Regions from separate parts of the Hymenobacter jejuensis genome, predicted to be linked through region 3. Evidence: riboswitches for the same ligand, from Rfam matches in the RefSeq annotation. Region 3 holds a riboswitch; each other region holds the start of a gene.
The links. Region 3 has a riboswitch for S-adenosylmethionine ahead of FHG12_RS00240 (amino acid permease). Riboswitches for the same ligand answer to the same signal wherever they lie in the genome.
Positions count from the first base shown of each region.

Region 1: linked by a shared signal. The riboswitch ahead of FHG12_RS17670 (phosphoadenylyl-sulfate reductase) and the one ahead of FHG12_RS00240 (amino acid permease) in region 3 are both predicted to bind S-adenosylmethionine.
Region 2: linked by a shared signal. The riboswitch ahead of FHG12_RS18320 (ATP-grasp domain-containing protein) and the one ahead of FHG12_RS00240 (amino acid permease) in region 3 are both predicted to bind S-adenosylmethionine.
Region 4: linked by a shared signal. The riboswitch ahead of FHG12_RS11195 (O-acetylhomoserine aminocarboxypropyltransferase/cysteine synthase family protein) and the one ahead of FHG12_RS00240 (amino acid permease) in region 3 are both predicted to bind S-adenosylmethionine.

Region 1 covers NZ_CP040896.1:4,299,719-4,307,345, reverse strand. Annotated here, with positions in the region: gene FHG12_RS17680 (UTP--glucose-1-phosphate uridylyltransferase) at 1-379, shown strand, start outside; gene FHG12_RS17675 (UTP--glucose-1-phosphate uridylyltransferase) at 454-3,789, shown strand; SAM riboswitch class I at 4,168-4,262, shown strand; gene FHG12_RS17670 (phosphoadenylyl-sulfate reductase) at 4,576-5,334, shown strand; gene cysD (sulfate adenylyltransferase subunit CysD) at 5,400-6,311, shown strand; gene FHG12_RS17660 (sulfate adenylyltransferase subunit 1) at 6,395-7,627, shown strand, end outside.
Region 2 covers NZ_CP040896.1:4,453,443-4,461,069, forward strand. Annotated here, with positions in the region: gene FHG12_RS18305 (gluconate 2-dehydrogenase subunit 3 family protein) at 1-352, shown strand, start outside; gene FHG12_RS18310 (SDR family oxidoreductase) at 501-1,325, shown strand; gene FHG12_RS18315 (LLM class flavin-dependent oxidoreductase) at 1,409-2,428, opposite strand; gene FHG12_RS18320 (ATP-grasp domain-containing protein) at 2,433-3,431, opposite strand; SAM riboswitch class I at 3,802-3,905, opposite strand; gene FHG12_RS18325 (hypothetical protein) at 4,007-4,519, opposite strand; gene namA (NADPH dehydrogenase NamA) at 4,711-5,784, opposite strand; gene FHG12_RS18335 (DUF2911 domain-containing protein) at 6,017-6,619, shown strand; gene FHG12_RS18340 (metal-dependent hydrolase family protein) at 6,747-7,627, opposite strand, start outside.
Region 3 covers NZ_CP040896.1:74,962-82,588, forward strand. Annotated here, with positions in the region: gene FHG12_RS00230 (SDR family oxidoreductase) at 366-1,187, shown strand; gene FHG12_RS00235 (MGH1-like glycoside hydrolase domain-containing protein) at 1,246-3,873, shown strand; gene FHG12_RS00240 (amino acid permease) at 3,981-5,459, opposite strand; SAM riboswitch class I at 5,789-5,880, opposite strand; gene FHG12_RS00245 (EcsC family protein) at 5,954-6,706, opposite strand; gene FHG12_RS00250 (Gfo/Idh/MocA family protein) at 6,835-7,627, opposite strand, start outside.
Region 4 covers NZ_CP040896.1:2,718,613-2,726,239, forward strand. Annotated here, with positions in the region: gene FHG12_RS11185 (homoserine dehydrogenase) at 1-248, opposite strand, end outside; gene metX (homoserine O-acetyltransferase MetX) at 312-1,343, opposite strand; gene FHG12_RS11195 (O-acetylhomoserine aminocarboxypropyltransferase/cysteine synthase family protein) at 1,605-2,990, opposite strand; SAM riboswitch class I at 3,374-3,487, opposite strand; gene FHG12_RS11200 (LysM peptidoglycan-binding domain-containing protein) at 3,893-4,192, opposite strand; gene FHG12_RS11205 (copper resistance protein NlpE) at 4,438-4,851, shown strand; gene FHG12_RS11210 (lysylphosphatidylglycerol synthase transmembrane domain-containing protein) at 4,979-6,043, opposite strand; gene dxs (1-deoxy-D-xylulose-5-phosphate synthase) at 6,264-7,627, shown strand, end outside.

The DNA.
Region 1 (7,627 bases), 860 kb from region 3:
TATCTATCAGATAGATAAGATTATTGAGAAACCTTCGTTGAGCACCGCCGAGTTGGAGTTGCAAACGCCGGGCTTACGGGCCGGCTATTATCTGTGCTTTTTCGGCATGCATGTGCTAACACCCGCCATTTTCGGCATTCTACAGAAGCACTTGGCGCAAGGAGGCACGAACGTGTTGCTGACGCCGGCCTTGCAAGAGCTCGCCGAAACGGAAAAATACCTGGCCCTGGAAGTGAAAGGCAACCGCTACGACTTGAGCCGCAAACACGGCCTGTTGCGCGCCCAGATTGCCCTAGGCCTGGCCGGCGAGGCCCATGACGAAACCCTGACCACCATGGTCGAGCTGCTGGCCGAAGCCAACAACCGCAAAGCAAAATAACCGGATTTTCTCCTTGCCTCCCCTGCTTTGCTTCTGCTCGGCAGGTGCGGCCCCAACCCCGGAAACCCTATCTAATGAATGTTTTTGTAGAAACTATAGTCGCTACGGAGCCGGCCAAACGCAACCGCTCGTTTTACGAGCTCAGCCGCGGGCTGTCGGCGAAAGATCTGTTGCAGCACCTGCGCGAGCTTGATCAGTTTCGGAAGGCCACACCTAATCTGTACGATAAGGTTCGGGCGATTCTGTTTCTCTACGCCGGTTTTCGCTTCTTCCTGACTGAGTCGAAAGACGTGCCGGCCGTGGGCAAAATTCCGTACGCCGGTTTCGAGGATTTGCTGGCCCGACGCTTTGAGCACGCCATCAGCACGTTCTTGGGCGAGCTAGACGCGCACGGCCCCAACGCTACGTTGTTCAGCGCTTTGGCCGATAGCTACCACCATTTGTCGTTCCAAATTTTGGCCGACCAAGTGCGCAAAAGCGTGCGTTCCAGCAAGGGCAACCAGTGGATGTTCCGCGTGGGGCACCAGGAAGAACACCCCATTCGCATTCACCCGGCGCTGTTGCAGCGCACCGACAGCTCGCTCTTCTATCCCATTCTGCACGAGCACACCTCCGTGCGTATGGACCTGACGCACAGCGGCTGGTCGGATATTTTCTTCCTGGGCATGGATTATCCGGAAGGCGCCCGCGTGATCAATCTGTCGATTGATTTGGGCGTTTTCGGCCGCGACAAGGACATTCTGCCGCCGCTGCACGCCTACGTGCGCGTCATCCCAGACCCCGTGCTGCGCCTGACCAGCATCGACCTGAACACCACCAAGGACGTGCACGATTTGGCCGACCTGTTCAACTTCGGCAACGACTACCTGAGCTTGGTGAAAGCCGGCGTGATCGCTTCGGGCCTGATTCCGCCTTCCTTCGAAGGCACCAACCAGTCGTTGCCCGATATTTTGGCGCGCATCGTGGCACCGGGCATGGGCATTGAACTGGTTACCAAGGTCAACGACATTCCGAAGGGCTCGCGCTTTGCAGTTTCCACCAACCTGCTCGGCTCGATTATTAGCCTGCTGATGCGCGCCACCGGCCAGACCAAAAACTTGACCGGCGGCCTCGACGAAAGCGAGCGCCGATTAGTGGCGTCGCGCGCCATTCTGGGAGAATGGATCGGCGGCTCAGGCGGCGGCTGGCAGGATTCGGGCGGCGTGTGGCCGGGCATCAAAGCCATTCAGGGCACGTTTGCGCAGGAAGGCGATCCGGAGTTCAACATCAGCCGGGGCACGCTGCTGCCGCGTCACCGCGTGCTGGAAGGCGAAGAAGTGCACCCCGAAATCGGCGAGAAAATCATGAATTCGCTGGTGCTGATGCACGGGGGCATGGCGTCCAACGTCGGCCCCATTCTGGAGATGGTGACGGAAAAATACTTGCTCCGCGGCGAGCAGGAAACGCAGGCCCGGCAGCAAACCAACGAGATCTTCGACAACATCCTGGCGGCCATTAAAGATGGCGACGTTCAGAAGTTGGGCGCCAACACGGCCCGCAACTTCGCCGGCCCCATCAAAACCATAATCCCTTGGGCGTCAACGTATTTCACGGAGCAAATCATTGCCCGCGCCAAGAAGGAATTCGGCTCCGACTACTACGGTTTCCTGATGCTGGGCGGCATGTCGGGTGGCGGCATGGGCATGTTTGTGAACCCCGCGCGCTACGAGGAGTACAAGCTGCGGGTGCTGGAACTACTGCGCAGTACCAAGCAGGAACTATCTGATTCACTGCCCTTTGCCATGGAGCCGGTGGTATACAATTGGCGCATCAACCCGAAAGGCTCGTGGGGCACGCTGCACCAAGGCAATGAAGCGCTGATGCCAGAGCAGTATTACGCCATCCATGTGTCGCAATTGGTGAAGAAAGACCCAGAGACCATTTCTTACATCCGCCGGGCCGAAATTGACTTTTTCACCACGTATTGCGAGCAGAACAACCTGGCCTACCCGCTGCTGCGCACCATCGTCAGCAACCTGTTCAAGGTGTCGGACCCCACGGCACAGGGCAACCGCAGCGTCGAAAACGAGAAGGCCGACCGCATCAAGCGCGAAAATGGCTTCGACTACATTCAGCACGAAGACATCCGCGAGGAACTGCAAAAAGGTCGCATTGGCTTGTCGCGCAACCGCTTAGCCGCTGAAACTTCCATCGAAGACGTGCAGCCCACAGACATTACCCAACTATCTGACACACAAGAATATACTCAAGCTGGCGAAGCCGCAATTCGGGCCGGCAAAGTAGCCGTGATGAGCCTAGCCGCCGGCGTGGGCAGCCGTTGGACCAAAGGTGCGGGCGTGATCAAAGCGCTCAACCCGTTTGTGGAAATCAACGGCGTGCACCGCAGCTTTTTGGAGATTCATTTGGCCAAAACGCGGCGCGTGGCTGAGCACTACCAAACCGACATTCCGCACGTGGTAGCTACCAGCTACCTCACCCACGAGCCCATCCGTAAGCAGCTGGCGCACACCCGGAATTATGGTTACGGCGGCAAGGTTTTCCTGTCGGCAGGCCGCTCCATTGGGCAGCGTTTTGTGCCCACAGAGCGCGATTTGCGCTTTATGTGGGAAGAAATGCCGCAGGAAACGCTCGACGAAAACAAGCAGAAAGTCCGCGATGCCGTGCGCAGCAGCATGATCAACTGGGCCAAGGCGAAGGGCGAAGGCACCGACTACGTGGATAACATTGCCGCTCAGCGCTTTTCGCCGCTGGGGCACTGGTACGAGGTGTCCAATTTGCTGCGCAACGGTACGCTGGCTCAGCTCCTGCGCGAGCAGCCGCAGGTCGAAACCATCATGCTGCACAACATCGACACGCTGGGCGCGGATGTGCACGCGGCCGTGCTGGGCTACCATTTGGCTTCTGGCAATGCCCTAACTTTCGAAGTAGTGCCGCGCCGCATCGAAGACCGTGGTGGCGGATTGGCACGCGTCAATGGCCATGTTCGGCTGCTGGAAGGCCTCGCCCAGCCCCGCGAAGAAGACGAGTTGGCCCTAAGCTACTACAACTCCATGACCACCTGGATTCAGGTCGATCCGCTACTGAAGCTGTTTGGCCTGAGCCGCCAAGATGTGCAAAATGGCGACGAGGCACTGTTGGCCAAAGCCGTGCGCAGCGTGGCCCAGCGCATCCCCACGTACGTCACGATCAAAGATGTGAAATACCGCTGGGGCCACGGCCAGGAGGACATTTACCCCGTCGCGCAGATCGAAAAGCTGTGGAGCGATATGTCGGCCCTCCCCGACGTGAAATGCGGCTATGTGGTCGTGCCGCGCAGCCGCGGTCAGCAGATGAAGGATCCCGCCCAACTCGATTCGTGGGTAACGGATGGCAGCAAAGATTACGTCGTTTCGCTGGGCACTTTTGAATAATTTCTGCTCTAACATCTTGTAAAACAGCGTCCAAAAGCCTCGGTTTTTGGACGCTGTTTTGCTTTTCAAGCATTCCGATAGGATGAAATTGATGCTGTTTTTATAATAGCTGCGCTCATCGTTGCAACTTTTTTCAAAAATTTTCTTGCATCCTAAGCGATTATTTACCAACAAAACACCCACTGATCGCAAACGATTGATATTTAATTACAACATGTTGATTATCAATGTGTTATTTCATTTTATTTAATAGCTATTTTCTCGTGGATTCTTCACTGTAAAAGCCTTTTATGCTAAGCCCGAATCCTATACGCGTTTGTTTTTATCAAAAAGCTTAGTTTACATTTGCTGCATCAATTCTTTCTGATCAAAGAGTTGTTTTTATACAGAGGCGTGGAGAGACAGGCTCGACGAAGCGCCGGCAACCAACCGATACCCATCGGGAACGGTGCCAAGTCCTGATCATATAAAAACAAGTTACCGTGGCTACTGTCTCCAACCTCCGCGCCTACTTCGCCAACCTCGTTGCTGTACAGCATGGGTGTTGTTGCATGGCGCGCCCAGCCACCTGTATGGCTGCGGCTAGCATGGGTTGCTGAAGCGTAGTCCCCTTCTCTTTTCCCTTTCCTGCGGTTGCCTGATCAACGGTAACTCCCCCTCGCCGGCAGCCTTCCAGCACCGGGCTCTATCGTCACAGACATAGGCTACTCGGTTTGCGGCAGTCTGTGCGCCAGCCCCCTCTATTCTCTGCTTTTCCGTTCGGAAAAATCCTATTTCACTCCTCTCATGCAAGTAGCACTCGAAGGGCTGGTCGAAGACCTGCGCCACCGTTTGGCTGGGCAATCCGTGACGGACACGTTGGAGCTCATCGCCGACCATTTTCCTGATAAAGTCGCTTTCTCGACCTCCTTTGGCCTAGAAGACCAGATTCTTACCCACCTGATTTTCAGCCACAACCTGCCCATTCGGGTGTTTACGCTCGATACGGGCCGCAATTTCCAGGAGACCTATTCTACCTGGAACAAGACGCTATTGCGCTACCAAAAGCCCATTGAAGTATATGCGCCACAGCGCGAAAGCATCGAGCATTTGGTTCAGCAAAAAGGTCCCAATAGCTTCTACGAGAGCATCGAAGCCCGCAAAGAGTGCTGCCACATCCGCAAAGTCGAGCCGCTGGGCCGCGCCTTGGCCGGGCAGCGCGTGTGGCTGACCGGCATTCGGGCCGAGCAATCGCCGAACCGGCAAAACATGCACGCCGTGGAGTGGGATGCCGGGCACCAGCTCATCAAAGTACACCCGCTGTTCGACTGGACCTGGGACGAAGCCTGGGAGTACGTGCGCGAACACAGCATCCCATTCAACCCGCTGCACCAGCAAGGCTTCGTCAGCATTGGGTGCGCGCCCTGCACCCGCGCCATCAAGCCGGGCGAGGATTTTCGGGCCGGCCGCTGGTGGTGGGAAGAACAGGCCGCCAAAGAGTGCGGCCTGCACAGCACCGCCGCCCACGAAGGCCGCGACCCAGTAGTCGAAAAACTGCTTGCTTAAGCACCTGCCACCGTTATCTCATTCGCCAAATCGGCCCCTACCTGGGCAGACCCATAGTACTGATTATGAGTACAATTCATCTCGACTACTTAGACCGCCTCGAAGCAGAAGCCATTCACATTCTGCGGGAAGTAGCCGGCCAATTTGAACGACCCGCTCTGCTGTTTTCGGGCGGCAAAGATTCGATTGCCTTAACTCGCTTGGCCGAAAAAGCCTTCCGGCCGGGCAAGTTTCCGTTCCCGCTGGTGCACATCGACACGGGTCATAACTTCCCTGAGGTGCTGGCTTTCCGCGATCAGCTGGCCGCGAGCCTGGGCGAAAAATTGATCGTTCGCAGCGTGGAAGACACCATTAAGCAGCGCGGCCTGCGCGAGCCCGGCGGCAAGTTTCCGAGCCGTAATCCCTTGCAAACCTACACGTTGCTCGACGTGATCGAAGAGTTTGAGTTTGACGCCTGCATCGGCGGGGCGCGCCGCGACGAAGAAAAAGCGCGGGCGAAAGAGCGCATTTTCAGCGTACGCGACGAGTTCGGTCAGTGGGACCCGCGCCGGCAACGCCCGGAGCTCTGGAACATCTACAACGGCCGCATCCAGAAGGGCGAAAACGTGCGCGTGTTCCCCATTTCCAACTGGACCGAGTTGGACGTGTGGAATTATATCCAGCGCGAAAAAATCGAGCTGCCCAACATCTATTTCGCACACGAGCGCACGTGCGTAGTGCTGCCCAGCGGCCAATTGCTGGGCCTTACCGAGCACCTGCGCCTCGACGACACCGACGAAATCGTGAGCCGCCGCGTGCGCTTCCGTACCGTGGGCGACTCGACCTGCACCGCCGCCGTGGAAAGCGAAGCCGACACCGTGGACGACATCATCCTGGATTTGCTGCAAGCCAAAGTGAGCGAGCGCGGCGCCACCCGCCTCGACGACACCATCTCGGAAACCGGCATGGAAGATCGCAAGCGCAACGGCTATTTCTAAGTAATTGATTATCAATTACTTAGAAATAAGATTAAAACTAATTCTCCCGACTAATTGCGCCCCGGCGCAGCCCCCATACTCCCATGGACTTACTCCGATTCATCACCTGCGGCAGCGTCGACGACGGCAAAAGCACCCTTATCGGCCGCCTGCTCTACGATAGCGATTCGGTGTCGCTGGACGTGCTGGCGACGTTGGAAAAACGCCAAACCAGCACCGGCAACGTGGATCTGGCGCTGCTCACCGACGGCCTGAAGGCCGAGCGCGAGCAGGGCATTACCATCGACGTAGCCCATAAATACTTCACCACGCCGCGCCGCAAATTCATCATTACCGACGCGCCGGGCCACGTGCAATATACCCGCAACATGGTCACGGGCGCCTCAAACGCCGACCTCGCCATCGTACTCGTCGATGCGCGTCAGGGCGTGGTGGAGCAGACGCGCCGGCATACGCTGGTGGCCGCGCTGCTCGGCATTCGGCACTTTGTGCTGGCCGTAAATAAAATGGACTTGGTCGGCCACGATGAGGCTGTGTTTCAACAGATTGTCGCCGATTACGCCGCCATTGCCGACCACCTCAAGCTGCCCCACATCGTGGCTATTCCGGTGAGCGCGCTGCACGGCGACAACATCGTGAAGCGGTCGCGCAAGCTGTCGTGGTACAAGGGGCCAAGCCTGCTGGAACACTTGGAAAGCGTGCCTTCTACGGCGGATGCCAACCCGCATGAGCCGCGTTTTCAGGTGCAATACGTGATCCGGCCGCAGACCGAAGAGCTGCACGATTACCGCGGCTACGCGGGCCGCATTCAGAGCGGCACGTACCGCAAAGGCGACCGCGTCAAGATCCTGCCTTCGGGCCTGGAATCAGTGATTGAGGCACTGGAAGTTAGCCAGCAGGAAGTAGAAGCGGCCGTGGCTCCGCAAGCCGTAGTGATTCGGCTGCGCGACGACGTAGACGTGAGCCGCGGCGACTCCATTGTAGTGGCCGATCACGCGCCTACTACCACTCGCAACCTCGAAGCGACGCTTTGCTGGATGGATGAGCGCCCACTCCAGCCCGGTCGCAAGCTGCTGGTCCAACATCATTCGGCCGTGGTAAAGGCTTCTGTATCAGCCATCCTGAGCAAAACTAACATTCAGACCTACGCCCATTCGGCCGCCGAATCGGCCCAGCTCAACGACATCGTGCGGGTGCAAATCAAGACGGCCGTGCCCATAGTGGCCGACTCTTACCACAACAACCGGACCGCCGGCGCCTTCATTCTGGTGGATGAACTCACCGGCGATACGCTCGCCGCCGGCCTAATCGAATCG
Region 2 (7,627 bases), 710 kb from region 3:
GCCTGACTTTATCGAGTTCATAGTCAAGGATATACCGGAGCACCAGGTACCCATGCGCGGCGGCCTGCGCTGGCTTGATGTGCAGTGCTTAACCCGGTTCAACCGTGCTTTCGTGGATTGCACCCCGCCGCAGCAACTAGAAATGGTAACGGCCATTGCATATCCGCTGAAGGCCACGCGCGAAATGAAGCAGGGCGTAACGTTTTTTAATCGGATGCGCGATTTGACCGCTTCCGGCTTCTTTACCAGCAAAATGGGCATCGCCGATCTTGGCTACGTCGGTAATTCACCGAACAAATGGACCGGCGTGCCCGAAGACGTACTCAAGCAATACGGCATGGAACACGTGTAACCCGACACGTGCCGCGTGGCGCAATAGTCAATGCCGGATTTGAAAAATCAGAAGAATTGGACCAAGATGAAGTATTGACCGCGGTGGTGCGTCTTTGTTAGAGCCGAGTCTACATCGCTCGGTACTACTTCATTTTCAGCTTATTCTCATGGCTAAAACCGTTTTCATCACCGGCACTTCTACGGGCATCGGCGCGGCGTGCGTGCGCCTTTTTGCCCAGCACGGCTGGCAGGTAGCCGCCACCATGCGCAACCCCGCCGACGCGAAATTCGACGACCTGCCTAGTGTGCGCGTGTACGCGCTCGACGTAACTGATGGCGCGGCCGTAACCCGCGTAATAGCGCAGGCCCACCAGGATTTCGGCAGTCTCGATGTGCTCGTAAACAACGCCGGCTACGGCCTGGTTGGGCCCTTCGAGGCGGCTACTGATGCGCAGATTCAGACGCAGTTTGCGACCAACGTTTTCGGGGTGTTTGCGGTCACGCGGGCCGCGTTGCCGTTTATGCGGGCGCAAAAATCAGGTGTTATCATCAACATCACATCGGTAGGCGGGCGCACGGCATTTCCGATGAATTCGCTGTACCACGCCACCAAATTCGGGCTCGACGGCTTCTCGGAGTCGCTGTGGTTTGAGCTGGCACCGTTCGGCATTCAGGTGAAAGTAGTGGCTCCCGGAGGCGTAGCCACCGATTTTGCCACCCGCTCGCTCCAAATGACCATCGACCCCGCCGACGACTCCAACCCCTACGCCGGGCAGGTACGCAGCGTGCTCAATGCCTTCAGCAGCCGCAGCGGCAATGCTTCCACCGCCGAGCAGATCGCCGAAGTAATCTACACCGCCGCCACCGACGGCTCGAGCCAATTGCGCTACATCGCCGGTGCCGATGCGCAACAGGTGCTGGGCGCCAAAGCCAACATGACCGACGAAGCGTATCTGGCGATGACGCAGAAGAATTTCGGCTTGGCGGAATGACCTTACCCCATTCGAGCTCCACAAAAAAGCCCCGACTGCTATAGCAGTCGGGGCTTTTTTGTAAGTATCTGATTATGAAATACTTAAGCTAATACATTGATAATCTCTTCCGAGAACCGCTGCATTTCCTCCAGTTGCGGGCTGGTCTGGAGCAGGAAGAAATCAACGCCCACTTCTTCAAAGGCCGCGATGCGATCCTGGATTTGGGCGGGCGTGCCGGTAAGGCCGGTGCGCAGGCCGCGGTTCGACACCGAGTAATCCTGCAAGGACACTTGCTGCTCTAGTTGCGTGCCCGCCAGCCACTGCTGGTAGTTGCCGTAGCCAGCCGCCGAAGCCTGCACGTTGGTGATGCGGTCGAGTTCCTGCTTTACTTCCTGTTCCGAGTTGCGCACGATGGAGTAGCCGGCCACGCCAAACTTCATGGGCGGCAAGCCTTTTTCCTCGCGGCGGCGGCGCATGTCGGCGATGCGCTTGCCGATCTGCTCGGGTGAGTCGCCGTGCATCACGTACCCGTCGCACTGGGTGGTAATCAGGTTTTTAGCCGCTTCCGATTCGCCACCGGCGTACAGGAAAGGCTTTTTGGCCGGCTTGGGCTGCAGTACGTTGTCGGTGACGTTGTAGTACTTGCCTTCGTAGGTGAAATGGTCTTTTTCCCACACGCCGGTCAGTACGTCGAGCCACTCCTTGGTGCGGGCATAGCGATCGTCGTGCTCCTCGAAGTGCAGCCCGTACTTGGTCGCCTCGTCGCGCCACCACGACGACACCACGTTCAGCGACAAGCGACCCGGCGCGATCAGGTCGATGTTGGCGGCTTGCTTGGCCAGCAACGCGGGGTTATGGAAAGTAGGCCGCACGGCCACCATGATTTCCAACTCCTTCGTCACCGCCGCCAGCGCTGCCGCCGTCGACCAGGCTTCCAGGGCCGGCGCCTCTTGGCCTTTGATGTCGTTTAAGTAAAGCTCCGCGATGAGCGTGAGGCTATAGCCCCACTCTTCGCTGCGCTGGGCCAGCTGGCGCACGTAGTCCCAGGAAGTGCTCATGCCTTCGTCGGGCACGTTGCGCAACCAACCGCCAAATATGGGAAGCCAATATCCGAACTGCATGATTCTAAGCTTCTTGGGTGGCGAGTTGAGATTCCGACTTCTTAGCCAGTTCTTGCTCCAAGTAGTCCACAAAGCGGGCGTACGGGTCAAAACCCACCACGTTTACGGCGTCGGCTACGAAGTTGGAGAGGGCATTGATGTCGTAGAACAGCACGTCGCCGTTGCGGTCGTCTACGAGGTATTCGATGCCGCCCACGTCGATTTTAGCCGCGGCTACCAAACGCTCCACGGCCTCAATTACTTCGGCGGGCGGCGTGGTGGCTTCCACCTGAATGCCTTTCTTGGGCGCTTCGGTAAGGCAGAAGTCGCCTTCGGTGATCTCGTCTGGAATCTGGCAGATTTCGGCAGGGCAGAGGTTGAAGCTTTCACCCGTCGTGAACACCTTCATGGCGTAGAGGAACTTGCCATCCAAGGTTTCTACACGGGTGATGTGACCGCCGCGCGGCGCCACAAACTCCTGTACCAGAGCCGTTTGGTCGATGCCCAGATCAATGCTGCCGGCTTCCACGGCCTGCTGCAAGCCTTCCGGCGTGTCGAAGCGGATGATGCCCGCGCCGCTGCCGCCGATGTTTACCTTCACTACCAGCGGGAACTGCAACTCAGCCGCCGCATCCGGAATGCGCGAAACGTGGTTTACCACCCGCGATTTGGGATATTTCAGTCCCAGCTGCGTCAAAAGCGAGAGTTGGCGAGCCTTGTTGGTTTCGATGCTCGACGCTACCGTTCCGTTGATTACGCGCACGCCCAACCGCTCGAGATGCGTCATGAAGCCTGCCGTATGGAAGATGCCCTGCCCATGATCGCGCAGGTAAGCTGACGAGCTCATCCGGTTGACCACCAAGCTGTAGCGGCTTTCCTCTTCGGAAGGGTCGAACATATGGTAGGCGGCATCAATCTTTTCGTAGGCAATGCCCCGACGGTCGAGCTCGGCAAACAGCGGCTTAAACCACTCAGGATGCTCGTAATAAATGCCAATCGGCTTTTCGGAAGAGTAAGTGGACATATAGGTAGTTGGTAATCTGAGAAATTACAGGAGAGTATTTATCTAACTAACTGATTGTCAATTAGTTAGATAAATAAAAGAATTCGTATCGAAAGGAGTAAAAGGAAATTCCCAGCGGGAAAGTTTTGTCGGGCGCTGGTTTTGGCTGCAACCTGTGCGGGGCAAAGGGCCACAAAAGGCTCAGTCCGTGCTGCTTAGCAATTGTAAAGAGGAGCCTGTGCTACACCAACCGACGCTGGAATGGCAGAGTTAGCAACAACAGCAACAGGAAGCTGTAGGAACGAAGAAGTCTCCGCCGAACAACGCGTGTTGGGTTCGGGCGAGGGGAGAGGCAACTGAAAAAACCGCTGGGGTTTGCATGTAAAGCGCTGGTTTATAGTTCCTAAACAATTTTAGGCAGGAATTAGCACCTTAGCTCAAGGTAGGTTGCTAGAAGTTCACAGAGCCTGATCTCTCCCTTCTTCTGTATAAAGCATCCCCGAAAAAACCGGGTTTTGACGTTATGGTTGCAAAGATGGTCGTCGACAGCTTACCATGCAAATAGGAAATCCTAAAGCTCGACCGTATTGTGGAAATTACAAAGCTGATTGAGCAACTTGAAGCTGACGTTTTTCCTTTATTCCTTCTCTTATTTTATTAAGGGATAACAGCAGAATAATCGCAACAATATTTACGCCGAAAACAGATAATTCATAGTTTCTATTATAACTCAAAAGGAAAGTAGGGAAATTAAATTCAAATTTTATTGATAAGCTTTTTGTTAAATCTAGATTAATAAAGAAAGCCGAACCTGATACAAATTTATATGACATTCCCGCAAACGAAAGATTGAGAATCTGAATCGATTGATTGATCATTGAAATCAGAAGCCCTTCGTATCTATCATTTATTAATAATTTGCCCGCATAAATAGAAAAAGAATAAAAACTTAGCATTGTAATGATCATTGCGAGAACAATTCCAGTGATTATTTCTGTCTGAGCCAGTGCCCAAATTGTTATAAATATACCTAAAGCGCCGCTTAAGGCTTGATAAAGCCCTAAAAATTTAACTCTTTTAATTTCTGGTGCAGATAAAAATTCTTCCATGTGAAATAGGATTTGAAGCTTCAATGCAATAATTATCGCTGAGGCTAAGATGCTTTTGCTGTTACTGCGACTCGCAAGAAATATGTTTGCTCGCTATTAAACAAACGCCCAGCCTTCTGAGCACAGCAGGAGAAGGACGGACGTTTAGCGAAGTGATGACTGATTTAAGTTGTTAAGTGATTTGTAGTCAGTTACTTATGGCGCTTGGCCCGTTCGTATTGCACGGGCCACGGCACGTCCGCGCCGAGTTCCTGGGCCGCGTGAAGCGGGAAATACGGGTCGCGCAGAAACTCGCGGGCCATGATGATCAGATCGGCTTGGTTGTTCTCCAGGATGGTTTCAGCTTGCTGGGCGTCGGTGATGATGCCAACCGCTCCGGTCGGGATGCCGGTTTCCTGCCGGATGCGGGCGGCAAATTCCACCTGGTAGCCGGGGCCGACCGGAATGCGGGCATTGGGTACGTTGCCGCCGGTAGAGGCATCGATCAAGTCGACATCTTTGGTTTTCAAGACGTTGGCAAGCGCAACGGAATCCTCGATGGACCAGCCGCCTTCAGTCCAGTCGGTGGCCGAGATGCGCACGAACAGCGGGTGGTCGGTGGGCCATATTTCACGCACCGCTGCCACGACTTCCAGCAGCAACCGGATGCGGTTTTCAAACGAGCCGCCGTATTGGTCGGTGCGCTGGTTGCTCAGGGGCGAAAAGAACTCGTGCAGCAGATAGCCGTGGGCGGCATGTATCTCAATGACTTTAAACCCCGCCTGTAAACACCGTTTCGTCGCGGCCCGGAAGTCGTCGAGCACCTTCTGGATGCCCGCTTCGTCGAGCGCCACTGGCATGGGATACGCATCGGAAAACGGAAGGGCGCTGGGCGCGACGGTTTGCCAGCCGCCTTGGTCTTCCGGTACTTTCACGCCGCCTTTCCACGGGCTGCTGGTGCTGGCCTTGCGGCCCGCGTGGGCCAATTGCACGCCTGCCACCGAGCCCTGCGATTCGATAAAGGACGTGATCCGTTTGAGCATTTCAATGTGCTCGTCTTTCCAGATGCCGAGGTCGTCGGGGGTGATGCGCCCCTCCGGCGACACGGCCGTGGCTTCGAAAATAATAAGTCCGGCGCCGCCCACGGCCCGGCTGCCCAAATGGACAAGATGCCAGTCGTTGGCAAAGCCATCCTGACTGGAATATTCGCACATCGGCGACACTACAATGCGGTTTTTAAGCTCAAGCCCGCGCAGGCGCAGGGGGCTGAAAAGTTTTGCTGCCATGAAAGGAAGGGATTAGAAACGCGGTAGCCACTAACCGGCACTCCCGCGCCCGAATGAGTGCTGATTGCCTGGTATTACCCGTTGCCGTCCGGAAAGTTTCCAACATCGGCGTTCAGCGACCCGCCCAGCAGTGGCGACGCGAGCAAAAGTGAAGAAAATCAGATACTTTCAGCAACAAAAGAAGCGTTGCGTTGCTTCATTAGCTCATCTCAAACCTTACCCCACCACGCGCATGAAAAACCGAACCGCAAAATTATGGCTGGCTGCTTTCTCGGCGGCGCTGCTGCTGGGCTCCGTGCAGAGCCACGCCCAAACCAGCACTACCCAAACGACAACCACCCAAACCCAGACGACCAAGGCGCCGGAAGACAAAAGCAAGCGCCCCAGTCCGCCCGCTAAGGTGTCGGCGATGGTGGGTGCTGCCAACGTCAGCATCGACTACAGCCGCCCCTCGATGAAGGGCCGCAAGATTTTTGGCGGACTGGAGCCTTACGGCAAGGTGTGGCGCACTGGCGCCAACGAAGCCACTACGTTTGAGACGAGCAAAGACGTCAAGATTGAAGGCCAGGCGCTGCCCGCGGGCAAATACGCCTTGTTTACCATCCCCGGCGAAACCGAGTGGACGGTCATTTTCAACAAGACCGCCGACCAGTGGGGCGCCTTCAAATACGATGCTGCCCAGGATGCCCTGCGCGTTAAAGTAAAGCCCAAGAAAACCGCTCAACCCACGGAAGTCTTCACCATCAACCTCGACAAATCAGGCAAGGTCTCGATGCTGTGGGAGAATACAGAAGTTGATTTTACGGTGTCCAGCGCTGGTAAATCAACAATGTAACACCAGCGTCTAAGCTCAAATCAGACTGGCCCGACAAGCGCTACTGAAGTAGCGCTTGTCGGGCCAGTCTGATTAAAAGGCAAACGGAAGTTCTTTTAAGTAACCTATTGACCGAAATCAACTTATATCATTTTGCTGAAGAAGCGGCAGGCGTCTTGTCAACAACGACTTGGCCGCCTTTCATTACCCATTTGACACCGTTGATAACCACGTTGATGTCGGTGAGCGGATCGCCGGCGACGGCCACAATATCGGCGTAGTAGCCCGGGGCAATGGCGCCCAGGCTCTTTTCGAGGCCCAGCATCTCGGCGCCCGTGGTAGTGGCGGTGGCAAGGGCTTGGGCCGGCGTCATGCCGGCTTTCACAAACCACTCCAGCTCGCGGGTGTTTTCGCCAAAGCCGGTAAAGACCGCATCCGAGCCCATCCCGATTTTGACCTTGGCTTTCACGGCTTGCCGCAGCGTTTCGAAGTTGCGGGCGATGTACTTGTTCAGGCGGTTGACGACGGCCGAATCGTAGCCAAATTCCTCTTTGTGAGCCACATAATACCGGTTGTGATCGACAGTAGGGACGTAGATCGTGCCGCGGCGGGCCATGTCGGCGATGGTGGCTTTGTCCATGTCGGTGGCGTGCTCCACGGTGTTGGCGCCGGCGCGCACGGCGTCGCGGGCGCCATCGGGGCCGTAGGTGTGAATGGCAATACGTTTGCCGGCTTTATGCGCAACGTCGGCGGCAGCTTTCATCTCTTCGTAAGTGAATGTCTGAAAGCCGGTTACATCTTGGTCGCTGCCCGTAGACCCGTACATTTTGATCCAGTCGGCACCCGAGGCGAGTTGCTGCCGGGCCACGCGTTGCACTTGCTCCACGCCGTCGGCCTGGCCGGGATCGGGGGTGGCGCCGGGTTTGTAAGGCGAGCTGTTGATGTGCAGCCCATAATCAGCCACAAACATGCGTGGGCCCACCATGGCGCCCCGGTTGATGAGGTCGCGCATGGCCAAGTCCATGTTGT
Region 3 (7,627 bases):
AGCTATAGTCCTGCGCTTAGCAATAAGTTATATTCAGCGATGAAGACCAGCAAGATTGCGTTCTACAAGGCTCTCTAACGCATATTTAGGACTACCTGGCACACGCAAAGTTGCCGTTCCTGTTGCATAACCCTCACAGAGCCACGTGTTTTTCAAATTTATAATTACTTAATTATCAATTCATTATACAAATAATAACAAGTTTTCTTGTTTAGTTTTGCGCAACGCAACTGGTTTCCAAACGTAACGTATCGCTGGCTTGAGCGAACAAGGGACTAGGAAAGGCCCTTTGCCACTTGCCGCTGCATCGGAGACGTAGAATTCCTATACTCGCCGTGCTGTTGTTTATCCAACTCACCTGATCTATGGCCGACTCTACTCTTACTACACCCCGTCTGGACAAACAAATTGCGCTCGTAACGGGCGCTAGTTCGGGCATCGGCACGGGCGTGGCCAAGTCGCTGGCCGAAGCCGGCGCGACAGTAATCGTCAACTATGTGCACGATGCCGAAGGCGCCGATGTAGTGGTCAAAGAAATTGAAGCGGCCGGCGGCCAAGCCCTTGCCCTGCAAGCCGACGTAAGCAAGGAAGCCGACGTGCTGAAGATGTTTGGCCAGATTCTTGACCGGTTCGGCACCCTACACATTCTGATTAATAACTCTGGCGTTCAGCAAGATGCTCCTTTCACGGAGATGACGCTGGAGCAGTGGCAAAAGGTGATTGACGTGAACCTAACCGGCCAGTTTCTCTGCGCCCGCGAAGCCGCTAAGGAGTTTATCCGGCGCGGCGTGCAGCCCGAAGTATCCAAAGCGGCTGGCAAAATCATTTGCATGAGCTCGGTGCACGAAGTAATTCCGTGGGCTGGCCACGCCAATTATGCGGCCTCCAAAGGCGGCGTGATGCTGCTCATGAAAACCATGGCCCAGGAGCTGGCGCAGCACAAAATCAGGGTAAACACTATCGGGCCGGGCGCCATCAAAACGCCCATCAACAAGGAGGCCTGGGATACGCCGGAGGCCGCCGAACAATTACTCAAACTCATTCCTTACGGCCGCATCGGCGAGCCCCACGACGTGGGCGAAGTCGCGGTGTGGCTCGCCTCCGACGCATCGGACTACGTGCACGGCATCACGCTTTTCGTGGATGGCGGCATGACACTTTTCCCGGGCTTTATCGGCAACGGGTGATGTGCCCGGCAGCCAACGAGCTGCCTTTTTTCACCTCAATGGGCACCTATTTACTTCCATGACGCAGGAACAACATCGTTTGGCTGAAAACAAAGCCCAAACGGCCAACTGGCAAAAATTTGGCCCCTACCTTACCGATCGGCAATGGGGCACCGTTCGAGAAGACTACAGCGCCAACGGCAATGCCTGGGAATACATTACGCACGACATGGCCCGCAGCAAAGCCTATCGCTGGGGCGAAGAAGGCATTGGCGGCATCAGCGACGACGAGCAGCTGCTGTGCTTTTCGGTGGGCCTCTGGAACGGAGTCGATGGCATTCTGAAGGAGCGCCTATTTGGCCTCACCAACGGTCAGGGCAACCACGGCGAGGACGTGAAAGAGTGTTATTACTACCTCGACAACACGCCCACGCACTCCTATATGAAGATGCTGTATAAGTATCCGCAGCAGGAGTTTCCGTACGTGCAGCTGGTGCAGGAAAGCAAGCGACGCACTCGCGAACAACCTGAATACGAGATACTTGACACTGGCATTTTCGATAAAGGCCGCTACTTCGACGTGTTCATTGAGTACGCCAAAGCCGGCCCCGACGATATCCTGATTCGGGTGACGGCCCACAACCGCGGCGTGGAAGCGGCACCGCTGCACATTGTGCCGCAACTGTGGTTTCGGAATACCTGGGCCTGGGATTTTGGCATTGCACGCCCCAAAATAAGCATTGGCGGCACCAGCACGTTGCAGACCGAGCACGAGCTACTGGGCTCCTACAAGCTGTACTGCGCCCAAGACCCCGAGTTGCTCTTCTGCGACAACGATACCAACGGACCGCGCCTCTACAACCTGCCGCCCGAGCGGCTTTTTTTCAAAGATGGCATCAACGATTACATCCTCAACCATGATATCGCGGCCATCAACCCGTTGGAGCGCGGCACCAAGGCGGCGGCCCACTACTCTTTTACTATCGAGGGCGGCACGAGCCAAACGGTGTGCCTGCGGTTGAGCAACAACACCGACCTGGAGCAACCTTTTGCGGGCTTCGAGGAGGTATTTGTGGCGCGGCAGCAGGAAGCCGATGAATTCTATAGGCACTTCGAAGAATCGCTGGCCACACCTGACTTGCAACGCATTCAGCGTCAGGCATTTGCCGGAATGCTCTGGAGCAAGCAGTATTATTATTACGATGTAGCCCAGTGGATCGATGGAGACCCGGCTGTGCTCACGCCGCCGCCGCAGCGCCAGAAGGGCCGCAACAGCAACTGGCGCCACCTGCGCAACGCCGACATCATCTCGATGCCGGATAAGTGGGAATACCCGTGGTACGCCGCCTGGGATCTGGCCTTTCACTGCATTCCGTTGGCCATGCTCGACCCCGAGTTTGCCAAAAAGCAACTCCTTCTGCTCACGCGCGACTGGTACATGCACCCCAACGGCCAGTTGCCGGCCTATGAGTGGCACCTAGCCGACGTAAACCCGCCAGTACACGCCTGGGCTACGTGGCGCGTCTACCAGATGGACCAGAAGCAGAACAACGGCCAAGGCGACATTGCCTTTCTGGAAGCCGTTTTCCATCGGCTGCTGCTCAATTTTACGTGGTGGGTCAATCGCAAAGACAAGGATAACCGCAACATTTTCGAGGGCGGATTCTTGGGCCTTGACAACATCGGCGTATTCGACCGCAGCGCGCCCCTGCCGACCGGTGGTTACATCGAGCAAGCCGACGGCACGAGTTGGGTGGCGATGTACGCCCTCAACCTGATGCGTATTGCGCTGGAGCTGGCCAAAACCAACCCAGTTTATCAGGACATGGCTAGCAAGTTTTTCGAGCACTTTCTCTACATCGCCGAGGCCATGACCAAGGTGGGCGATGAAGCCTACAACCTGTGGGATGAAGAAGACGAATTCTTTTACGACGTGCTGCATACCCCTGACGATGAGCGCATTCACTTGAAAGTACGCTCTATCGTAGGTCTGATTCCGCTGTTTGCGGTGGAAGTACTCGACGACGAAATGCTGGCGGCCATGCCTGAATTTGAGTACCGGCTGAAGTGGTTTCTGGACAACCGGCCTCATTTGGCCGAGTTGGTGTCGCGGTGGCAGGAACCGGGCAAGGGCGAGCGGCACTTGCTTTCCCTGCTCCGCGGGCACCGCATGAAAAAGCTCCTTCACCGCATGCTCGACGAGTCCGAATTTCTCTCCGAATACGGCGTGCGCGCCCTCTCGCGCTACCACCTCGAGCATCCGTACGTGTACGAAACCCCCGAGATGGATTTCTCGGTGCGCTACGACCCCGGCGAGTCGGTTTCGGATTTGTTTGGCGGCAACTCCAACTGGCGCGGCCCCATCTGGTTCCCGATTAACTACTTGATAATCGAGTCGTTACAGCGTTTCCATTTTTACTACGGCGATACTTTCGAAGTAGAATATCCGACGGGCTCGGGGCAGTTCAGCACCCTTAAAGAAATCGCCGCGGCCCTCTCCGAACGCCTGACCAAGCTGTTTGTTCGCAATAAAAAAGGCCAACGACCCGCGTTTGGCAAGTACAAGCTGCTGCAAAAGGACCCGCATTTCCGCGACTACCTTCTGTTCCACGAGTACTTCCACGGCGACAACGGCAAAGGCCTAGGTGCCAGCCACCAAACCGGCTGGACTGGCCTGATTGCCAAATTGTTATATACCCCAAAATAGCATAGCAGCCACAGCGCCAAGCGGCGGAATTGGTTTTTACTCCTGAATTGCTTATAACAAAAGAGCCGGCGCAATGCGCCGGCTCTTTTGTTATAAGCAATTTCATATCAACTAATAACCTCTTGCGGGGCGGGTTGCGCTTCAGCCTGAATGCCTTGCCGCAGCTTGCTGTTTTTCTTGCCATAGCCGAAGTAGATCGCTAATCCAATGGCCAGCCACACAAACAGACGAATCCAAGTGTCGGCGGGCAATGACAGCATCATCACTAAGCAGGTTAGGATGCCCAAGATCGGCACCAGCGGCACCCACGGCGTGCGGAACGGGCGCGGCGTGTTAGGCTCGCGCTTGCGCAAAATCAAGATGCCAATGCACACCATCACAAAGGCCAGCAACGTGCCGATGCTCGTCATTTCGCCGACGACACTGATGGGCACCAGCCCGGCAAACAGGCTAATAAACACGCCCAGCAGCAGATTGGACTTGTGCGGCGTCTGGAAGCGCGGATGAATCTGGGAGAAAACGCCGGGTAGCAGCCCATCGCGCGACATGGTAAAAAACACCCGCGACTGGCCCAGCAAATCGACCAGAATCACGGAGGTATACCCAATCAGAATGGCGATAATGATGGCTTGGCTGAGCCAGGCATAAGGCGTCTTTTCGATGGCAATGGCCACCGGCGCCGCGCTGTTTTTGAACTCCGTGTAATTGGCCAGACCCGTCATGACGTGCCCGAACAGCACAAACAAAATCGTGCAGATCACCAGCGAGCCGATGATGCCGATGGGCATGTTGCGCTGCGGATTCTTCGTTTCCTGTGCCATGGTGGCTACGATGTCGAAGCCGATAAACACGAAAAACACCACCCCGGCACCCCGTAAAATGCCGCTCCAACCAAACTCGCCAAAGTGGCCTGTGTTGGCCGGAATATAAGGATGGTAGTTGGCTGGGTTGATGTACTGCCAGCCTAGCACGATAAACACGGCCACTACTGAGAGCTTCAGGGCCACCACAATGCCGTTGTAAACGGCCGAGCCTTGCGTACCACGAATGATGATGGCCGTGATGAAGAGCACGATCAGGATGGCGGGCAAGTTGATAAAACCCGACACCACCGAGCCGTCGGCCAGCGTAACTTTTTCGAAGGGCGAAAGCACGAGCTGCGCCGGCATGTGAAGGTCGTATTTGGCCAGAAAGCGCACCAAGTACTGCGACCAGCTGATGGCCACAGTCGCGGCACCCACAGAGTATTCGAGCACCAAATCCCAGCCGATGATCCAGGCAAATAGCTCACCCAGAGTGGCATACGCGTAGGTATAAGCAGAACCCGCCACGGGCACCATAGAGGCAAACTCGGCATAGCACAAAGCCGAAAAGGCGCAGCCAATGGCCGCCACCACAAACGACAGCGTGACGGCCGGTCCGGAGTGGTTGGCGGCTGCAATGCCGGTGAGCGAAAAAAGCCCCGCCCCAATGATTACCCCGATGCCGATGGCAATCAGGTTGAGGCCACCTAAGCTGCGTTTGAGAGTATGAGAGCCGGTTTCGGCAGCTTCCTGCCGCAGAAGTTCCAATGATTTTTTTAACATACAATACGGTTCGGACAAGGCGGGCCACCGGCCGGCTTATCACGATAGAAACGGGAAAAAAGGCTGTGGACTACGCAGCTTGGCTATACCAGAATCACTTTACTGATTCGTATATAAGCACTTGATTATCAAGGTCTTATATACGAATATAAGTTCTGACTCAATTAGGAGCCACAAGCTGCGGCAGTACCGAAAAACAATCAGCAACAACAACCAAATGCGAAGCTGCAGCAGGCACGATCAGCCGTTATCAGAACGGAGCCAGCAGCCGTACGAGCGCACAACAGGAACGGGGCAGCAAGGTTGTTGGAAAAAGCCACGGCAACTTGTTTTTATATGGTCAGGACTTGGCACCGTTTCGGATGGCCCGAGGGTTGCCGGCGTTTCATAGAGCCTGTCTCTCCACGCCTCGGTATAAAAACAATCCTTTGATGGGGAAAGAATTGATGCCGCAAAGGTACGTACCGCAACTTTGCATTACCAAATGCGATCTGTCAGGCGGCCCTTTCGGCGGGTACAGCAGCATCCGACTCGAGAAAGCGCCGCATGCGGAAGCAGTTCATGGCGGTTTCGCCAAGCTGCTCGATCAGGCGGTAATTAGCTACCGCTCCTACTGCTGCCCCAATGAAGGGCATCAGCTGGGCCATCTTTGCCAGATCGATGTAGTCGCGATACTCTTGCTGGAAAGTGCGCCAGTCAAAAGCTTGCACATCGGTGGGCAGCTGGTGGCGATACTCTTCCCAATTGACTACGCGGTGGTACACTTCGTTGCGGGTGTGCTGGCTCGAAAAGGCCAGCTGAAACACATGCAGTAAGTACAAGCGTTCGGTGTAGTCGCGCACATCGTATCCGTACAGCGACGCCACGTCAAATAACAGCTTGATTTTGAGGCCTAACAGCAACGGAAAATCGGCCAGCCCCAGCAGGAAGCCGCCCGCGCCTGTTACGGCTCCTTCGGCCGAAGCCGTGTTGCGGTAGGATCGCACGCGGCAGCGAACCGACTTTTCACGCTCTTCCAGCGAGGCATCGGCAGTGGGCCGGCGCGTGAGGTACGAAGAGCCGTACAGCACACCGCGCACCATCTGCTTGATAGTGACTGTGATGGCTTCATGCAAGCGCTCAGGCAGCCAGGCATTAAGGCGCATCTGTACCCGTCGCGTGAAGCGGTTGAGGTATGAGGGCGGTCGCTGCATCTGTTCTTGCCACGTCCGCAGCTCCGCATAAGCTAGCTGTTCGTAGGAAGTCATAGTATATAGATACGCAGAATAAAACCTACAGGCTCAATTCTTTACATCTATTCTGGCTAAAAGATTCAGGGGTCGATCTATTCTTTCCCCCGGCACGACTTCCGCAACAAGCGCCGAACTCGCCCAAACTATCTCAACCGATATATCCGCTCAATGATCTCTACCACTTTCGCGCCTTCCTGCGCATTGGTTGTAACAGCGGCCCCATGCTGAATCACATCTATCACATTATCAATTACTTGCGCGTGGTTGGCAGCGCTCCCTTTGTACGCCCCATATTCGTTCGCCGGATTGGTGGGGGGCAACGCAGGTAACGTGTAGTCGCGTAGGTGGCAATATTCGACTTGATCCAGGTACTGCCCTCCGATTTTGAGGCTGCCGTGCTCGGCAATCACCGTGATGGAGCTTTCGAGGTTACGGTCCCAGACCGCGGTGCTGTATTGAAGCGTGCCCGAACCTCCGCGCACCAAGTCAAAAGTAACGAGGCCACTGTCTTCAAACTCCGTGATGCCCTGATGGTTGAAGTCTCGAAAACGAGCCTGTAGGTTGGTAACATCGCCAAAAACCCAGTACAACAAATCGATGAAGTGGCTGAACTGCGTGAAGAGTGTGCCGCCGTCCTGGGCCTGGGTGCCGCGCCAGCCGCCAGGACGATAATAACGCGCATCACGGTTCCAAAAGCAGTTGATCTGGACGAGGTAAATCTGACCGAGTCGGCTTTCGTTGTAGACTTGCTTGAGCCAAGCGGCCGGGGGCGAGTACCGGTTCTGCATTACCCCAAACACCAACTGGCCTGTTTGCTGCGCTGTATACACAATATCCTCAGCATCAATATATTGAAGAGCAATCGGCTTTTCAACAACGACGTGCAAGCCGTGGTGCAACCCCGCAATGGCTTGGGGTGCGTGCAGGTTATTGGGA
Region 4 (7,627 bases), 2.4 Mb from region 3:
TCGGTTGGGTCGTCGATGACCTCTACCAGAATGTCCAACTCAGGGTCCTGCAAGAGATCGTCGGCGTGAAAATCGAAACGATCGTGCGGAAGCGGCCGCGCCTTGGTTGGGTTTTTGACGGCAATGCGCCGGATGTGAGCGTTCAGTTCCGGCAGCTTTTCCAGGATATCGTATAAGCCCTGCCCGACGCAACCAAAGCCAATGAGACCAATTTGAAGAGGGCGGTCAGCAGATTTAGTAGTTGGCATAGATGAAGAAAGAGTAATCCGATTAAATTGTTAAATAATTTATAATCAATATGTTATAAACTGTCAATGGGCGAAGGTATGCGCGTAAAAGCGCTCCAGAAAATGCGTGATTTGGTCGGTTTCGATCAAGAAGCCGTCGTGGCCATACTGCGAATCCATTTCGGCATACACCGCACCCGGAATGTGGCGAGCCAGTAGCTGCTGCTCGCTGGGTGGAAAAAGCACATCCGACGTGATGCCCAGCACCAGCGTGCGGGCCCGAATCCGGCCCAGCGCCGCGGCAATGCCGCCCCGGCTGCGACCTACGTTGTGCGTGTCCATGGTTTTGGAGAGCGCAACGTAAGTATAGGCATTGAAGCGAGCCACAAGCTTGTCGCCCTGGTACTGCTGATACGAGCTGGCCCGAAAGCCATCGATAGTATCGTCCATCGTTTCGGCTTGGGTAAGCCCGTAGGCTTCGTAGCTGCGGTAGCTGAGGAGCGCAACGGCGCGCGCGGCGCGCAGTCCCTGCTGCCCACCGGTAGGTGTGTTTTGGTTATAAGTGCTATCTGCTTGAATAGCAAGTCGTTGGGCTTCGTTAAAAGCAATGCCCCAGGGCGAATGCTGGGCGTTGGTCGCTAGCACTACCAGGTTGCCAAAAAGGTCCGGTTGCTGAATCGCCCATTCCAGCGCCTGTTGGCCGCCGAGCGAGCCCCCGATCAGGGTATGAACTTTTCTAACTCCCAAATGCTGCCGCAACTGCTCGTGCGCCGTCACCATATCGCGAACGGTGAGCAGCGGAAACCGGCTGAAAAGCGCCTCGCCAGTCGCCGGATCGGGCGTTAGGGGGCCTGTAGAGCCGTAACATGAACCCAGAATATTGGCGCAAACAATAAAGTACTCGGCCGGATCAAAGTGACAATTCTCCCCAAACAACCCCGGCCACCACTCCAAAACGTTGGAGTTGGCGGTGAGCGCGTGGCATACCCACACCACATTGTCGTGGTTGGCATTGAGCGTGCCATACGTATGGTACGCCACCTGCACATGCGGCAGCGTGGCGCCACTTTCGAGCGCTAAAGGATGGGGTAAGGTGAAAAATTGACTATCGACCATAAAGTAGATGCGTGTTGCAGAAGCTCAAGGGATAAGCTTTGCAAGGATTTTCAATAGCCCGCGGGCTGAACCTGCTGGATCGGAGGCAGTCGGTCCCACCCAAAAAGATCCCTCGATCCGGTTCAGCCCGGGCTACTGAAGGATGGTCAAAACGGCTCCCTCTCTCACAAAAAACCGTTCTGCCATCCGCAATGCGGCAACTCCCGAAAGAAGGCGGCTACCGTTGCGACTCGTCGCCGCGGCCACCGCCCAACCTCTCATTTACACTTCCAGGGGTTGCGCATGTTCTTTTTCGGGCTGCAACAACGTGCTGCCCACTTCTTCCGCTTGCAGCGGCGCTTCATTGCGAACGGCTTCGAAGGCCTGCGCCAGATCGGCACGGATGTCTTCAAAATGCTCGATGCCAACCGACAGGCGCAGTTGCGTAGGCGCTACACCAGCGGCGCGCTGTTCGTCGTCGGAGAGTTGTTGGTGCGTGGTAGCCGACGGCTGAATAATGAGCGTCTTGGCGTCGCCCACGTTGGCTAAGTGGCTCACCAGCTTCAGGTTATCAATAAACTTGGTGGCCGTTTCCTTGCTGCCTTTGATGGTGAAGGTGAGCACGCCGCCGAAGCCGCGCTTTAAGTACTTCTGCGCCAAGGCGTTATAGGGGCTGCTCTTTAGGCCAGGATAGTTCACGCTCTCGACCTGCGGATGCTGCTCCAGCCAAGTGGCCACCCGAAGTGCATTTTCTACGGTGCGGTCGACGCGCAACGACAGGGTTTCGAGGCCTTGCAACAGCTGGAAGGAGTTGAAAGGGCTGATGGACGGCCCAAAGTCGCGCAAGCCTTCTACCCGCGCCCGGATGATGAAGGCAATGTTGCCAAACGGGCCGTTTTTGCCGAATACGTCATTGAAAACCAAGCCATGATAACCTTCGGAAGGCTCCGTAAACTGCGGAAATTTGCCGTTGCCGAAGTCGTATTTGCCGCCGTCCACGATCACGCCGCCGATGCTGGTACCGTGGCCGCCGATCCATTTGGTAGCCGACTCTACTACGATGTGCGCGCCGTGCTCCAGGGGGCGGAACAAGTAGCCGCCAGCGCCAAACGTATTGTCTACAACCAGCGGCAGGTCGTGCTTCTCGGCAATGGCGGCAATGCGCTCAAAATCAGGCACGCTGAAGCTGGGGTTGCCGATGGTTTCGAGGTAAATCGCCTTGGTTTTGTCGTCGATCAACTGCTCGAAATGATCGGGATTATCGCCGTCGGCAAAGCGAACCTCAATGCCCAAGCGCTTGAAAGCCACTTTGAACTGGTTGTAAGTGCCGCCGTAGAGGAACGACGAGCTAACAAAGTTGTCGCCGGCCTGGAGGATATTGTTAAGGGCAATGAACTGAGCAGCCTGACCCGAACTGGTTGCTAGCGCTGCTACGCCGCCTTCGAGGGCAGCTACACGCTGCTCAAACACGTCGGTGGTTGGGTTCATCAAACGGGTGTAGATGTTGCCGAACTCCTTAAGGGCGAAGAGGTTAGCGCCGTGTTCTGCGCTTTTGAAGACGTAGGAGGTTGTCTGATAAATCGGAACTGCGCGGGAGCCGGTAGTCGGATCGGGTTGTTGGCCGGCGTGTACTTGGAGGGTTTCGAAGTGCAGGTTTTGCGTAGACATAAAGAGGCTGTGATTAGGAAGTGTCAGAAGGAGAAAGATGCTGTAAATCAGGGCGTAAGCGACGGACGGCTTAGGCGAAGCTCCTCAAGAGCGCAAGGTTGCGCTGAGGCAGGAAAAACCCGTCGGAGAGCGTACCAAGACGCTGCAAGACGCAGTTTTGCGGTAAGTACAGAGGGGGAGGAAAGGAGGCTAGACTCGACTTAGCGAGTTAGCAACAACAGGTGCAACAGCGGCACATTCGCATTCGCATGACTACACCTTCGGCGCGGCTAAGAGCAGCGGCAACCGAAACACGAAAACCCATTGGCAAACCGGCGTGCAGAAACGCAGCCGTGGCGGATGGGTACGAGAGGGCGAAAGCGAAAGAGTTTTGCATGGCACTCAACTTATATTCCCCGTCGGCGGATGCCGGGCCGGGCAGGAATTGGCACCTTTCGCGCGGTCGAAGGTTGCCAGCGGGTCACGGAGCCTGATCTCTCGCCGCTTCTGTATAAATTTTGAAAACTACCCCGCCGCGAGCGGGGGAGTACCGGGTTGGTAGCTACAAATGTACAACTGGATTTGACATACGCAAATCCAGGGCAATATTTTTTGCGCGACCTAGTCGGCAGTTTATGAGCTACTTAGCTAAAAAAGAACAGAAGCACAGGAAAAATATTTTGCTTAATGACCCGAAAAACGGTTTCAGTAAGCCGCTGATTTGGCTTCCTAATCGCTGTTATTCTTCAAGTGTTACTAAGCAATTCTGCGTGGCTTCGTACTTCTTGCCCGAAACCTTTACACACATGGTGTCTTATAAAGAAGAATCAGTCTAAATAGGTAAAAATCAATAGCTTATATGCAAAAAGGCTGCCTCCAGTTGGAGGCAGCCTTTTTGCCTGGTTATGTAAGAGAATAAGAGCTTAGCTCTTAGGCAATGTAAGCACTTGGCCTACCTCGATGTGATCGGGATTGCTGCCGATAATACCTTTGTTGGCTTCGTAGATCTGGTGCCATTTGGCAGCATCGCCATAATGATTTTTGGCAATTTTCGACAGTGAGTCACCACTTACGACAGTGTACGTGTCGCCTTGCGTAGTAGCAGAGGCAGGTTGGGCGCTGTTGCCACCAAAGAAATCGGTGTTACCCGCATTCTGGTTGGGCTGATTAGCCGGTTGAGCAGGTTTTTCTTCGCCTTTATTCAGAAAATCAAACAGTCCCATAGTGTGTAAAGCTTTAGATTAGAGAGGAGAGAAAAACTTGGGCAGTGGGCAAGTGCACCATTGCCACGACATCAGGGGAGCTTACGCGTTTAGGATGAATAAGTTGTAGTTCCGGAAGCTCAAGAGTTGGGTGCTAACTCTTTTGGCGCGGCTGCCGTAAGAAGCGCTGTGTTTGATGCCGTGAGCTCCACCCAGCGGGCATCAACTAGCATATTGCTCACCTTCCTAACCCTTACAACGAACCCATGAAAACCTCCCTTTCTCCCTTCCGGTATTTGGCCAGCTTGCTGGTGTTGGTGGCTTTGCTGACCGCAAGCTGTAGCCAGGAAAATAAAGTTGGCGAAACCAACCTGCTTTACGGTACCGATAGCAAAGTCTGGAAAACCGATAAAGAAACCTCTGCCACCGGCGATAAAGTAGCGCAAACCAGCGCCGACAAGAAAACCGAGCTCCGCTTCTATGCCAACGGCAACTTCAACATGTCGTCGCCCACCCAAACAATGCAGGGTACTTACACCTTCGATCAAGCTGCTAAAAAGATCACGTTGACGCCTGCGGGTGGCCCCAATTCCCTGAGCTTTGACGTAGTTAATCTGACCAAAAATGAGATTACTCTCAAAGCCCCAGATGGCTCGCAGATGATGCTGGAAGCTGACTAACAGCATTGAAAATACAATTTCTAGCCATTAAAAAAAGCCCTTCTGCATAGTGCAGAAGGGCTTTTTTTAATGGCTAAGTGCTCTGAAAGGTGATTTGTAACTTATTTATAGTCAAAATAATTGTGAATTAGGGTGCTGGTTGCTTGACGAACACCCGTGAAATCCAGCGGGGCAGGAATATGGCCCCGAGCACGAGGTACATGTAATACGTCACGATGCGGTACAGGAGCACGATAAAGTTGGTCATCGTGGGCGTACCGATGAATTTGCCGAAGAACGTCGGGAAAGCCCCTTCGGCAATGCCCGCCCCGCCCGGTGTAATGGCGATCAACAGAATAACTTTGTAAGTAAGGTTGCGGCCAAAAATGAGCGCGAACTCGTTGGCGTTGACATTGACGAAAGCCGCGATGATACAGCCGATTACGGCATAGCGAGCCGTCCAGACAAAGGCTGTGGAGAGCGCCGCTCGAAGCCAGTAGCCCGCACCGTTGCCGCGGAGCTGCGCCGAAGCCCATACCATCTCGTTGCCGTGCTGGTACGCTTTGGCCCGCCAGCGCCGCAGCCCCCGAATTGAAAAGAAACGGACCAAGAAGCGCTTGACAGACAAGGGATTAATAAAAATCGCATAGAGCATCAGGCCGGCGTACAGCGTGACCGAAACGTAGCTCACCACAAACGCTACCCGCAACGTAGCCACCAACCCGCCTTGCAGTGCCTCGTGCGGATATAAGGCGTCGCCGGCTACCCACACCACCAGCGGTACCATGATGACATAATACAAATTGTCGAGCATGGCCGTTGCCATCACGTACGCCAATGATTTGCCGAGCGTAATGCCTTCTTTATTAAGCAGAAAGGGTGCTATGGCCGTGCCACCCACTGCCGAAGGCAGCACGCAGGACGCAAATTCCCAAATCATGATTACGTCCAAGCTAGCCCGCCAGCTCAGGGCCCGCTCTGACATGTGCCGGATCCGGTAGACATAGCCTAAGTCGCGGGCTAGCAGCACCACCAGCATAATGGCCAGCCAGTGCAATTTCGCATTGGCCAGCGGTGCCAGATCGCCGGGTTTATAACTGCGCCAAAACATAAAGCCCACCACGCTCAGGCCAATCAGGACGGGCAGCACGATGCGCGAAGGCCGGAGCTTATCGAGCAGCTGCTGTTCTTGACTGTTCTGCGTGAGCGGCATAGGCGAGGGGGTGAGGCGGAGCGTAAAAGTAGAGAATCTTGGGTGGCGGCGCTGTTAAATCCAGATTAAGAGGCCCTAACGATATGGCGATGGCAACAACCGGTAGCTTGGAAAAATCGTAACTTTGTCTGTTGTACGTAGCAGAATACTCAGGTTACAGCCTAACCTTTTAAAGCACGTGCCTGTTGCCTTGCTGAATTCTACTTTTGCCTTATAGAATATGATTGTCGAACCTGGTGAATTGCTGGCGGCTATAAACTCGCCCAACGACCTAAAAAAGCTCAGCCAAGATCAGCTGGTACAACTCAGCCAGGAGCTCCGGCAGTTCATTATCGACTCGGTTTCGATTTACGGAGGCCACTTTGGGGCCTCACTAGGGGTAGTAGAACTAACGGTGGCGCTGCACTACGTTTTCAACACTCCTGACGACCAGCTGGTGTGGGATGTAGGCCACCAGGCTTACGGCCACAAAATCCTGACCGGACGCCGCGACCAGTTCCCCACCAACCGTCGCTATGGCGGCATGTCGGGCTTTCCGAAGCGCAAAGAGAGTGAGTATGATGCCTTCGGCGTAGGCCACAGCAGCACTAGCATAGGCGCGGCTCTGGGTATGGCTGTTGCCTCTGATTACAAGAAAGAGTTTGACCGTCAGCACATTGCCGTAATCGGCGACGGTGCCATGACGGCCGGAATGGCTTTTGAGGCGCTCAACCACGCCGGCGTAACCAATACCAATCTGCTGGTTATCCTCAACGATAACTGCATGAGCATCGACCCCAATGTGGGGGCGCTCAAAGAATATCTAACCGATATTACTACGTCGCGCACCTACAACAAAGTGCGCGACGAGCTCTGGAATGTGCTGGGCAAGCTGAGCAAATTCGGCCCCAACCCCCAGCAGATTGCCCGCAAGGTAGAGCAAGCTATGAAAGCTACTTTGTTGAAACAGAGTAACTTATTTGAAGCCCTGAAATTCCGCTATTTCGGTCCGGTCGATGGGCACGACGTCGACCATTTGGTTACGATTCTGCGCGATCTCAAGAGCATTCCGGGCCCCAAGCTGCTGCACTGCGTTACGGTGAAAGGCAAAGGCTACGCCTTGGCCGAAAAAGACCAGACGCTGTGGCACGCGCCGGGCTTATTCGACAAAATCACGGGCGAGATTTACAAGAAAGTCCCGGACAAGCCCCAACCGCCCAAGTATCAGGATGTATTCGGGCATACGCTGGTAGAGTTGGCTGAGCAAAACGACAAGATCATGGGCGTGACGCCGGCGATGCCTTCGGGCTCGTCGCTGAACATCATGATGAAAGCCATGCCCGACCGCGCCTTCGACGTGGGCATTGCTGAGCAACACGCTGTTACCTTTTCGGCGGGCTTGGCCACGCAGGGGTTGGTGCCGTTCTGCAACATCTATTCATCGTTCATGCAACGGGCTTATGATCAGGTAGTTCACGATGTGGCGTTGCAAAATCTGCACGTCGTATTCTGCCTCGACCGGGCCGGTTTTGCCGGCGCCGACGGCCCTACGCACCACGGCTGCTACGATATTGCCTATATGCGCTGCATCCCGAACATGGTGGT